3 regions of the Streptomyces sp. NPDC048424 genome follow, and region 3 is predicted to be linked to each of the others. Evidence: riboswitches for the same ligand, from Rfam matches in the RefSeq annotation. Region 3 holds a riboswitch; each other region holds the start of a gene.

Region 1 (3,264 bases), on a different contig from region 3:
GGCGTGCACCGCGGTCAGCGCCCGCGCCCGCTCCGCGTCCCCGCGCGCCACCGCGTCCACGATCGCCCCGTGCTCCGCCCAGGACTCCACCGGCCGCACCGGTGCCTCCACCACGTACATCCACGCCACCTTGTGCCGCATCTGCGTGAGCAGCGCGATCAGCCCGGGGCTGCCGGAGGCCTGGGCGAGCGTCTCGTGGAACCAGCCGCCCAGGGACCGCAGATCCCCCCCCTGCCCCCGCCTGGCCCGCTCCTGCCCCAGCCTGACCAGCCCGCGCAACACCTTGAGGTGCGCCTCGGTGCGCCGCCGGGCGGCCCGGGCGGCCGCCAGGGGCTCCAGGAGCATCCGCACCTCCAGGAGGTCCAAGGCCTCCTGCTCGGTCGGCTCGGCCACGCAGGCCCCCGCGTGGCGCCGGGTGGTCACGAAGCCCTCGGACTCCAGGGTCCGCAGCGCCTCGCGGACCGGGACGCGCGAGACCCCGTACCGGCGGGCCAGCACCTCCTCGGTCAGCCGGCTGCCCGGCTCGAACGCCCCGGAGACGATGTCGTCGCGGATTGCTGTGCATACCGCGTGCGCAGGAATACGCAAGACCGAACCTCCGCCTATTTCCGACTGCCAGCCTCATTGCACGCACATGCGCGTGCTGAGACTCTATTGCAACACACGATAATTTCCGAGAGCGGCCGGAAATGCGAAACATTTGCACAAGGACGCAACACGAAGGCCCCGGCTCGGGGAGCCGGGGCCTTCGGAAAAGGTGCGGGACGGGGTCAGAGGCTGACGCCGTGCGAGCGCAGGTACGCGATCGGGTCGATGTCCGAGCCGTACTGCGAGCCGGTGCGGGCCTCGAAGTGCAGGTGCGGGCCGCTGGAGTTGCCGGTGGAGCCCGACAGGCCGATCTGCTGGCCCGGGGTGACCTGCTCGCCGACGGAGACGTTCAGCGAGGTCATGTGCCCGTACTGGGTGTAGGTGCCGTCGTTGTGCTTGATGACGACGTTGTTGCCGTACGCGCCGCCCCAGCCGGCCTCGACGACGGTGCCGAAGCCCACCGCGTGGACCGAGGTGCCGGAGGCCGCGTGGAAGTCGATGCCGGTGTGGCTGCCGGAGGACCACATGCCGCCGCCCGCGTGGTACTGCGTGCTGACGTACGAGCCGTCGACCGGGGCGACGAAGGTGTTGAGGCGCTTGCGCTCCTCCTCGCGGGCCGCACGCTCGGCGGCGTCGCGCTCGGCCTTCGCCTTGGCCTCGGCGAGGCGCTTGGACTCGGCGGCCTTCTGCTTGGCCTCCGCCTCCGCCTGCGCCTTGGCGGCGGCGTGCTCGGCGGCGCGCTGCTGGGAATCGGCCTGGTCGGCGATGTCACCCGCGAGGTCCTCGGCGACGACCACGGCACCCAGCCCGTTCTCCGGGGCGGAGCTGCTGTGGTTGTCCGCGGCGAAGGCCGGGGCGGCGAGGGAGCCGACGACACCCGTGGTCGCGATCGCGGCGATACCGGCGTAACCGGCGGTCTTCTTGCTCAGACGGCTGGAGCCACGGTGCTTACCGGTACCAGCGGGACGACTGCCAAACGCCATGAAGGGTTTGATCCTTTCCTTCCTTCTCGCCTACCGGGTTAGCTGACGGGTTCGGAGCAGGAAGGTCTCCTACGGGCCTCCTCTTGCGAGGGGGTCCGATTCACCCCAGGGACTCATGTGGGTCCCCGGCTCCCCAGGCTCGCGCCTGACGGGGACTCGGCGATCGCTGTCCGGTGCCGCGGATGCGGCGGGCACAACTGACGGACAGCAGGGCCGACGCTAGGCGGATCATCAGTCAATCGCCAAACAGACGCGCCTTTTTGTTGCGTACGCCACACCACATACAAGCAACCTCACCGCTAAACGGACAAAAGGGGCTCCGGCGGATAAGCCCGCCAGAGCCCCTGCGCGATCCGTCGGTCGGCCGTCAGCCGGCCATCACCGACAGGTCAGTTGGTGACGACCGTGACGTCCCCGATCCCGAGGGCGCGCACCGGCTCCTCGATCACTGCCGCGTCGCCCACCAGGACCGTGACCAGGCGGTCCGCCGGGAAGGCCTTCACGGCCGCCGAAGTCGCCTCCACCGTGCCCGTTTCGGCCAGCCGCGCGTACAACTGCGCCTGGTAGTCGTCCGGCAGCTCCTGCTCGACCTGGTCGGCGAGGGTGCCGGCGACCGAGGCCGCCGTCTCGAACTTCAGCGGGGCCACGCCCACCAAGTTCTGTACGGCCACATCGCGTTCGGCGTCGGTCAGACCGCCCTCCGCGAGGGTGCGCAGCACCTTCCAGAGGTCCTCCAGCGCCGGACCCGTGTTCGAGGTGTCCACCGAGCCGCTGATGGCCAGCATCGAGGCGCCCTTGCCGTCCGCGGTGGAGCGCAGCACCTGGCCGAAGGCGCGCACGCCGTAGGTGTACCCCTTCTCCTCGCGCAGCACCTTGTCCAGGCGGGAGGTGAGGGTGCCGCCCAGGCAGTACGTGCCCAGCACCTGGGCCGCCCAGACCTGGTCGTGGCGGTCCGGCCCGATCCGGCCGATCAGCAGCTGCGTCTGGACCGCTCCGGGCCGGTCCACGATGACCACGCGGCCGGTGTCGTCGGCGGTCACCGGCGGCACCGGAAGGGCCGCGGCGGTGTTGCCCGTCCACGCGCCCAGGGTGTCCGCCAGCACGGCGTCCAGGTCGATGCCGGTCAGGTCGCCGACGACCACCGCGGTGGCCGTGGCGGGGCGTACGTGGGCCTCGTAGAAGGCGCGTACGGCGGCGGAGTCGATCCGGGCGACGGTCTCCTCGGTGCCCTGGCGCGGCCGGGACATCCGCAGGGACGCCGGGAACAGCTCCTTGGAGAGCTGCTTGGCGGCACGGCGCTGGGGGTTGGCCAGCTCGTGCGGGATCTCGTCGAGCCGGTTGCGGACCAGGCGGTCCACCTCGGCGTCGGCGAAGGCGGGGGCGCGCAGCGCCTCGGCGAGCAGGCCCAGCGCCTTGGCCAGCCGGGAGGCCGGGACCTCCAGGGAGACCCGGATGCCCGGGTGGTCGGCGTGCGCGTCGAGGGTGGCGCCGCAGCGCTCCAGCTCGGCCGCGAACTCCTCGGCGGAGTGCTTGTCGGTGCCCTCGGAGAGCGCCCGCGCCATGATGGTCGCCACGCCGTCCAGGCCCGCGGGCTCCGCGTCGAGCGGGGCGGCGAGATTGACCTCGACCGCGATCACCTGCTGGCCCGGCCGGTGGCAGCGCAGCAGGGTCAGCCCGTTGGACAGCTCCCCGC
Region 2 (3,264 bases), on a different contig from region 3:
TCTCCGGGGACCACCTGGAAGTCATCAAGCTCATTCCGCCGCTGGTCGTGGACGAGCGGGACGTCGACCGGTTCGTCGGCGCCTTCCGCGCGGTCATGGACGAGGCGCACGGCGGGTCCGGGCTGATGTGGGACTTCGGCAGGACGCTGGTGAAGCAGGCCGTCGCCCAGCGCTGACGGCCCGCTCCGGGCGTGCTATTCGAGCAGCCGGTCACGCAGCCGGTCGAGGGTCTCGGGCTTCAGCCCGAGGCCCTCCGCCAGGTAGGGGTCCACCCCGCCCCAGGTCTCGTCGATCGTCTCGAAGGCGGCGACCAGGTACTCGGCGCGGGCATCGAAGAGCGGCGCCAGCAGCTCCATCACCTCGGGGGAGCGGGCCTCGTCGGACGCGCTGCTGCGGCGCACCCGGTAGCGGCGGTGCGGGGCGTTCGACTCCAGGTAGTCCGCCACGATCGCCTCGCGCTCGACGCCCAGCGCGAGCAGGGTGACGGCGATCGACAGGCCGGCCCGGTCCTTGCCGGCGGCGCAGTGCATGAGGGCGGGGACGCTGTCCTCGGCGAGCGCGTGCACGACCCGTCCGTGCTCGGCGGTGCGCTGCTCGATGATCCTGCGGTACGAGTTCGTCATCCGGGCCGCGGCCTTGCCGTCGCCCAGGATCGTGCGCAGCTGGTCGAGGTCGCCCTCGCGCACCAGCCGCCAGAACTCCCGGCCGTCGGCCGGATCCGAGAGCGGAATGTTCACGTTCCGTACCCCGGGCAGTTCCACGTCCGGCCCCTCCAGCGCGTGGTCGGCGCCGTTGCGGAAGTCGAAGATGGTGTGGAGGCCGAGCGAGGCGAGGAACTCTGCATCGGTTTCGGTGGCATGTGCGAGATGTCCGCTTCGGAACAGTCGTCCCGCCTTGACCCTTCGACCATCAGAAGTCGGCAATCCGCCCACATCACGGAAATTGCGCACTCCGGTCAGCTCCGGCTCCTGTATCTGCTGGGTCACGGGGACTCCTCCGCTTCGTGGTGAGACTTCTGTCCGAATTGAGCTGTTTGGCGCCAACTTGCCATATCCGGAGGCGAGATCGGGCACGTCCCCGTGAGCCAGATCATACGGTGACCGTGAGTGCCTGATCGCGAATGCCGAATGGCCCCGTCGGAGCGGTTGTTGACGGCGGGTAATGGACGCAGGGTGACCAGGATTCCGACGATTCCTCATTCCTGTGATTCCGTCAGGAAATTCATGGCTTGTTCCCCGCCGTCGCAAGGGTTTACCTTCGCGATCGATCCGGGTGGATCGCCGAATCCTGCCGCCGCCCGGAAACCGCACCCGACTATTCGCGCGGCAGGAGCGGGGGAACCAGGTAAGCCGCTGTCCCGGAGATCTTTTCGGAGATCTTTTCGCCGGGACGGCTCGGGGTGAAGACGTACATGACCCGTACATGTACGGCCGGACATCTCCAGTCCGAACCCGACAGCTCACCTCGCAGGCGCCGGAGAGGAAATTCGCCATGCCTGCAAAGGGTAAGCACCGCCGTCCCAAGTCCCTTTCGATATCGCGCGGTTTCGCCGTCGCAGGCACCGGTGGCGCGGCCCTCGCGCTGCCGCTGATGGGCGCCGCGGGCGCCCACGCGGCCGGCGCCCCGGCCGCGGCGACCGCGGTGGCCCCCGCCGTGGCCCCGCAGGTCCCCGCCGCGCTGCAGGCCGCGCCCGTCGCCGCCGTGCAGGGCGCCCCGAGCGTCTACACGGTCGTGCCGGGCGACTACCTCTCCAAGATCGCCGCCGAGCGCCACCTCTCCGGCGGCTGGGAGCAGCTGTACGCCGACAACCGCGAGGCGGTCGGCAGCAACCCGTCGCTGATCCACCCCGGCCTGAAGCTGCACCTCGGCGGTCCGGGCGAGGCGGCTCCGGTGGACGCCGCCCCCGCCCCCGAGGCCGCCCCCGAGGCGGAGGCCGAGGCCGCTCCGGAGGCCGCCCCCGAGGCGGCGCCGAAGCCGGCGCCGAAGCCGGCCGAGAAGGCCGCCCCCGAGCAGCAGGACTCCGAGGCCGGGGCGCCCGCCGCGCAGAAGTCGGCCTCCGGCTTCGTCTCCCCGCTCGGCAGCACCGGCGTCTCCACCCAGTACAAGGTCGCGGGCAGCATGTGGTCCTCCGGCTACCACACCGGCGTGGACTTCATCGCGAGCTCCGGCACCACCGTCAAGGCCGTCGGCGCGGGCACCGTGGTCTCCGCCGGCTGGGGCGGCTCGTACGGCAACGAGGTCGTCATCCGGCACGCGGACGGCAAGTACTCCCAGTACGCCCACCTGTCCCAGCTGTCCGTCTCCTCCGGCCAGAGCGTCACCGCCGGGCAGACCCTCGGCCTCTCCGGCTCCACGGGCAACTCCACCGGCCCGCACCTCCACTTCGAGATCCGCACGGGCCCCTCGTACGGCTCCGACATCGACCCGCTGGCCTACCTCCGCTCGAAGGGCGTGAGCATCTGACGGCAGCCGCCGTCGGCGCGGGAACGCGTGTGAGGCCGGGACCCGAGGGGGGTCCCGGCCTCACGTGTACTTATTCCTTATCCCCCACGTGGTACAGATCACGGTCCGTCAACCCCTCATTACGTTGGCGTAGGTTGGTTACGGGAGTGAAGGATGGTGTCCCGTGGCAGCGACGACGACGAAACTCAAGACCATCGGCTCGTACGCGGCGATCGGGGACAGCTTCACCGAAGGCGTGGGGGACCCGGGACCCGGGGATTCGCATCTCGGCTGGGCGGACCGGCTCGCCGTACTCCTGGCCGATCAGCGCGACGAGCACGACTTCCGTTATGCGAATCTGGCGGTGCGCGGAAAGCTCCTCGACCAGATCGTGGCCGACCAGCTTCCCAGAGCCAAGGCCCTCGCGCCCGACCTGGTCAGCTTCTGCGCGGGCGGCAACGACATCATCCGGCCCGGCAGCGACCCGGACGACGTGGCGGAGCGGTTCGAGGCGGCCGTGGCCGACCTCGCCGGCGCGGTCGGCCAGGTCATGATCACGACAGGCTTCGACACCCGGGGCGTGCCGGTCCTCAAGCACCTCCGGGGCAAGGTGGCGACGTACAGCGCGCACGTGCGCGCCATTGCCGACCGCTACGACTGCCCGGTGCTCGACCTCTGGTCGCTGAAGTCCGTACAGGACCGGCGGGCGTGGGACACGGACCGGCTGCACCTCTCGCCCGAGGGGCACACGCGGGTCGCGCTGCGCGCGGCGCAGGTGCTCGGCCTGGACGTGCCGACCGACCCCGACCAGCCATGGCCTCC
Region 3 (3,264 bases):
ATGTCCACGTTGGAGTCGGCGTGCGACCCACCGTTGAGGATGTTCATCATCGGAACGGGCAGCAGGTGCGCGTTCGGACCGCCGAGGTAACGGAAGAGCGGCAGGTCCGAGGCCTCGGACGCGGCGTGCGCGACGGCGAGGGAGACGCCGAGGATGGCGTTGGCGCCGAGGGAGCCCTTGTTGTCGGTGGCATCCAGGTCGAACATGGCCTGGTCGATCAGGCGCTGCTCGGTGGCGTCGTAGCCGACGAGCTCCGGGCCGATCTGCTCGATGACGGCGAGGACGGCCTTCTCGACACCCTTGCCGAAGTAACGGTTGGGGTCACCGTCACGGAGCTCGATGGCCTCGAATGCACCGGTGGAGGCGCCGGACGGAACTGCAGCACGGCCGGTGCTGCCATCGTCGAGGCCCACCTCGACCTCGACCGTGGGGTTGCCTCGGGAGTCCAGGATTTCCCGGGCTACGACGACGTCGATGGACGGCACGAGCATCTCCTTCTGGGATGTGACGCTGGGTGTGCGGTGGCATGTCAGGCCGTGGGACGGCCTTGCCGCTTAGAGCCTAACCGGCCCGGGGCACTCGACCGGCCGACCGCCCGACCCCTGGGACGAAAAAGGGACCGAATACCCCTCTTCCGGGACATAGGTCTCTGGATCGTGGCCCGTCATGCGGTACGCACACCGCCGCCCGGCGCGTGGGGACAGGCGCGCCGGGCGGGGGGAATGCTGTGCGTTGCGTACGCTCCTGCGGCTATTGCCGCAGTGTTCAGCTGAGCTTCAGCTTCTGACCCGGGAAGATCAGGTCGGCGTCCGAGACGATGTCCTTGTTCAGCTCGAAGAGCTTCTCCCAGCCGCCCTTGACGCCGTTGGCCTCGGCGATGGTGCCCAGGGTGTCGCCGGCCTTGACCTCGTACGAGCCGTTGCCGGTCTTCGGGGCCTCGGGGGCCGCCGGGCGCTCGGAGCGGGTGGTCGGGGCCTCGGAGCGCTTGGTCTCCTTCTTCGGCGTGGCCTTCGGGGCGGCCTTCGTCTCGGTCTTCTTCGAGTCGGCCTTCGGCTTGTTCTGCGTCGAGGTCTCCGTGCCGCCGCCGGCGTAGGAGGAGTTCGACAGACCCTTGCCGCAGCTCGGCCAGGCGCCCTTGCCCTGGCCCTTGAGGACCTTCTCGGCGACGGCTATCTGCTGGGACTTCGAGGCCTGGTTGGCCTGCGCGGCGTACGACTTGCCGCCGTACGCGGCCCACGTCGAGGACGAGAACTGCAGTCCGCCGTAGTAGCCGTTGCCCGTGTTGATGGACCAGTTGCCGCCGGACTCGCACTGCGCGACCTTGTCCCACTCGGACGCGGTGGCGGCGCTGGCGGTGCCCGCGGCCATCAGGGGGGCGGCGACGGCCACACCGGCGACACCGGCGAGCGTGACGATGCGGACGGCCTTGGAGGCGCGACGGTGCTTGCCCTTGCCGGAAAGCAGCATGGAGTTTCTCCTCACCGACGCCTACGAGGTGAGCTGTCGGGTTCGGGCGAGTGAGTTGCCCGGCCGTGCGACCTAGCGCACGTCTTAACCCCTAGCCGGTGGCGTGACCGTCTCTCAACGGCCGCTCCCGGCGCCTACCTTGGTTCCCCCGCTCCTGCCTTCGGCGCTTGACGCGACGACTGTTCCCCCCGTCCGCCGGCAGGATTCGGCGATGCGGTCGAAGGAGCCCGCGGTGGCGGGCGAATCAGAAGGTAGACAGGTCTCTCCCCGATGTTCAACGAGGAACATCGGGGAGAGGGGGTCCCTACTTGCGTTCTCCGCAGGGGTGTTTGCGCAGGTGAGGGCGGGGTTTGCGGAAGCTCCGGGGCGGGACACGCCAGTTGACCTGAAGAGACACATGTCTCACTTACAGATAACCGACAATCAGTTCTTTCCGGGCGCCCGAAGTGTCCTTATTGCAGGGTTAGATCCAGGTTCTGTCCGGGCTTGATCAGGTTGGCGTCCTCGCCGATGACCTGCTCGTTGGCCTCGTAGAGGCCGTTCCACCCGCCCTTGACTCCCTTGGCAACCGCGATGGTCGCCAGGCTGTCGCCCTCCTGGACGGTGTACGTGGGGGTCGACGCGGCGTCAGACGGGACGGGCGCCTCGGTCGCGGGCGCACCGCGGTGCTTGCCGCTGCCCTCGGCCGGAGCGCCTTCCGGAGTGGCGCCCGGGGTCGCGGGGGCGGTCGGGGCGGCCGGGTCCGTCGGGGTCGCACCCGGGGTGGTGGGCGGGGTCGTGGGCGACGAGGGGTCCACCGGGAGGGTAGGAGCCGTCGGGTCGACGGGGGGCAGCGGCGTGGTGCCCGGGGTGCCCGGGAGCGTCGGCTGCGACGGGTCGACGGGAGGCGTCGTCGGGACGTCCGGCGCCGGCATGACGGGGAGTCCGACGGACGGCGCGTCGGGGATCAGGAAGGGGCTGCCGGTCGGGCTGGGGGCCGCGTGGGTCGGGGCGCCGAAGTCCTTGGCCGGCTCGCCGCCGGTGGTGGACGGCACCGCGTCGTCCGGGCGGGAGGGCGAGGGGGCGATCGGGCCGGAGGTGCCGGGCAGGCCGGGATCCACCTTGGCGGCGGGGCTCTGCTGCTCCAGGCCGGCCGAGGTGGCGCACAGCGGCCACGCCTGCGGCCCCTGCGAGGCCAGCACCCGCTCGGCCACGGCGATCTGCTGGGACCGGCTCGCGAGGTCGGCGCGCTCGGCGAAGTCGAGTCCGCCGGCGCTCTGCCACTCCTCCTGGGTGAACTGCAGCCCGCCGTACGCACCGCTGCCGAAGTTGGCACTCCAGGAGCCGCCGCTCTCGCACTCGGCGACCTTGTCCCAGGTCGCGGTGTCGGCAGCGGTGGCATTGGTGGCGGCTAGCAGCGGCAGTGCCAGCGCGGAGCCAGTGACTCCGGCTGTGACTACCAGCGCGGGGACCTGGCGGGGGCGTCTGTGGCGGCCGTTCCCGGAACGCATGAGGGTGCACCTTTCGCATAACAGCGGGGTAACGGCAGAACCTAGCGGCCTTCGAACGATTGTCACAAGTTCAAGCGGGATCTGACTTTTCATCAGAAGCCGCGCAAGTGTTTTGAGCCGTGAACCTGACGGGAAGAGTACGTAGCCCTCGCATGATCAACCCCCCGCGCCAGCGCAGGTCTTGGGGTGGAACGGCCAGTTCCAGATCCGGCAGGCGCGTCAGCAGGGTCGCGAGCGCGGTCTGTCCTTCGAGTCGCGCGAGCGGGGCGCCCAGGCAGTAGTGGATGCCGTGCCCGTACCCGAGGTG

The links. A riboswitch is a leader RNA that binds a small molecule or an ion and turns the genes downstream of it on or off. The one in region 3 is predicted to bind cyclic di-AMP.
Region 1: it holds a riboswitch for cyclic di-AMP, as region 3 does, so the genes downstream of both, AB0D29_RS19190 (M23 family metallopeptidase) here and AB0D29_RS35835 (transglycosylase family protein) in region 3, are expected to answer to the same signal.
Region 2: it holds a riboswitch for cyclic di-AMP, as region 3 does, so the genes downstream of both, AB0D29_RS06220 (LysM peptidoglycan-binding domain-containing M23 family metallopeptidase) here and AB0D29_RS35835 (transglycosylase family protein) in region 3, are expected to answer to the same signal.

Annotation. Positions count from the first base shown of each region.
Region 1 is NZ_JBEZKE010000012.1:111,035-114,298, forward strand. Features, by position in the region: gene AB0D29_RS19185 (GntR family transcriptional regulator) at 1-588, opposite strand, end outside; gene AB0D29_RS19190 (M23 family metallopeptidase) at 771-1,571, opposite strand; cyclic di-AMP (ydaO/yuaA leader) riboswitch at 1,584-1,743, opposite strand; gene AB0D29_RS19195 (pitrilysin family protein) at 1,961-3,264, opposite strand, start outside.
Region 2 is NZ_JBEZKE010000003.1:306,846-310,109, forward strand. Features, by position in the region: gene AB0D29_RS06210 (aspartate aminotransferase family protein) at 1-176, shown strand, start outside; gene AB0D29_RS06215 (tyrosine-protein phosphatase) at 195-986, opposite strand; cyclic di-AMP (ydaO/yuaA leader) riboswitch at 1,269-1,488, shown strand; gene AB0D29_RS06220 (LysM peptidoglycan-binding domain-containing M23 family metallopeptidase) at 1,492-2,463, shown strand; gene AB0D29_RS06225 (SGNH/GDSL hydrolase family protein) at 2,627-3,264, shown strand, end outside.
Region 3 is NZ_JBEZKE010000045.1:19,021-22,284, forward strand. Features, by position in the region: gene eno (phosphopyruvate hydratase) at 1-491, opposite strand, end outside; gene AB0D29_RS35835 (transglycosylase family protein) at 766-1,467, opposite strand; cyclic di-AMP (ydaO/yuaA leader) riboswitch at 1,471-1,643, opposite strand; gene AB0D29_RS35840 (transglycosylase family protein) at 1,920-2,957, opposite strand; gene AB0D29_RS35845 (cytochrome P450) at 3,028-3,264, opposite strand, start outside.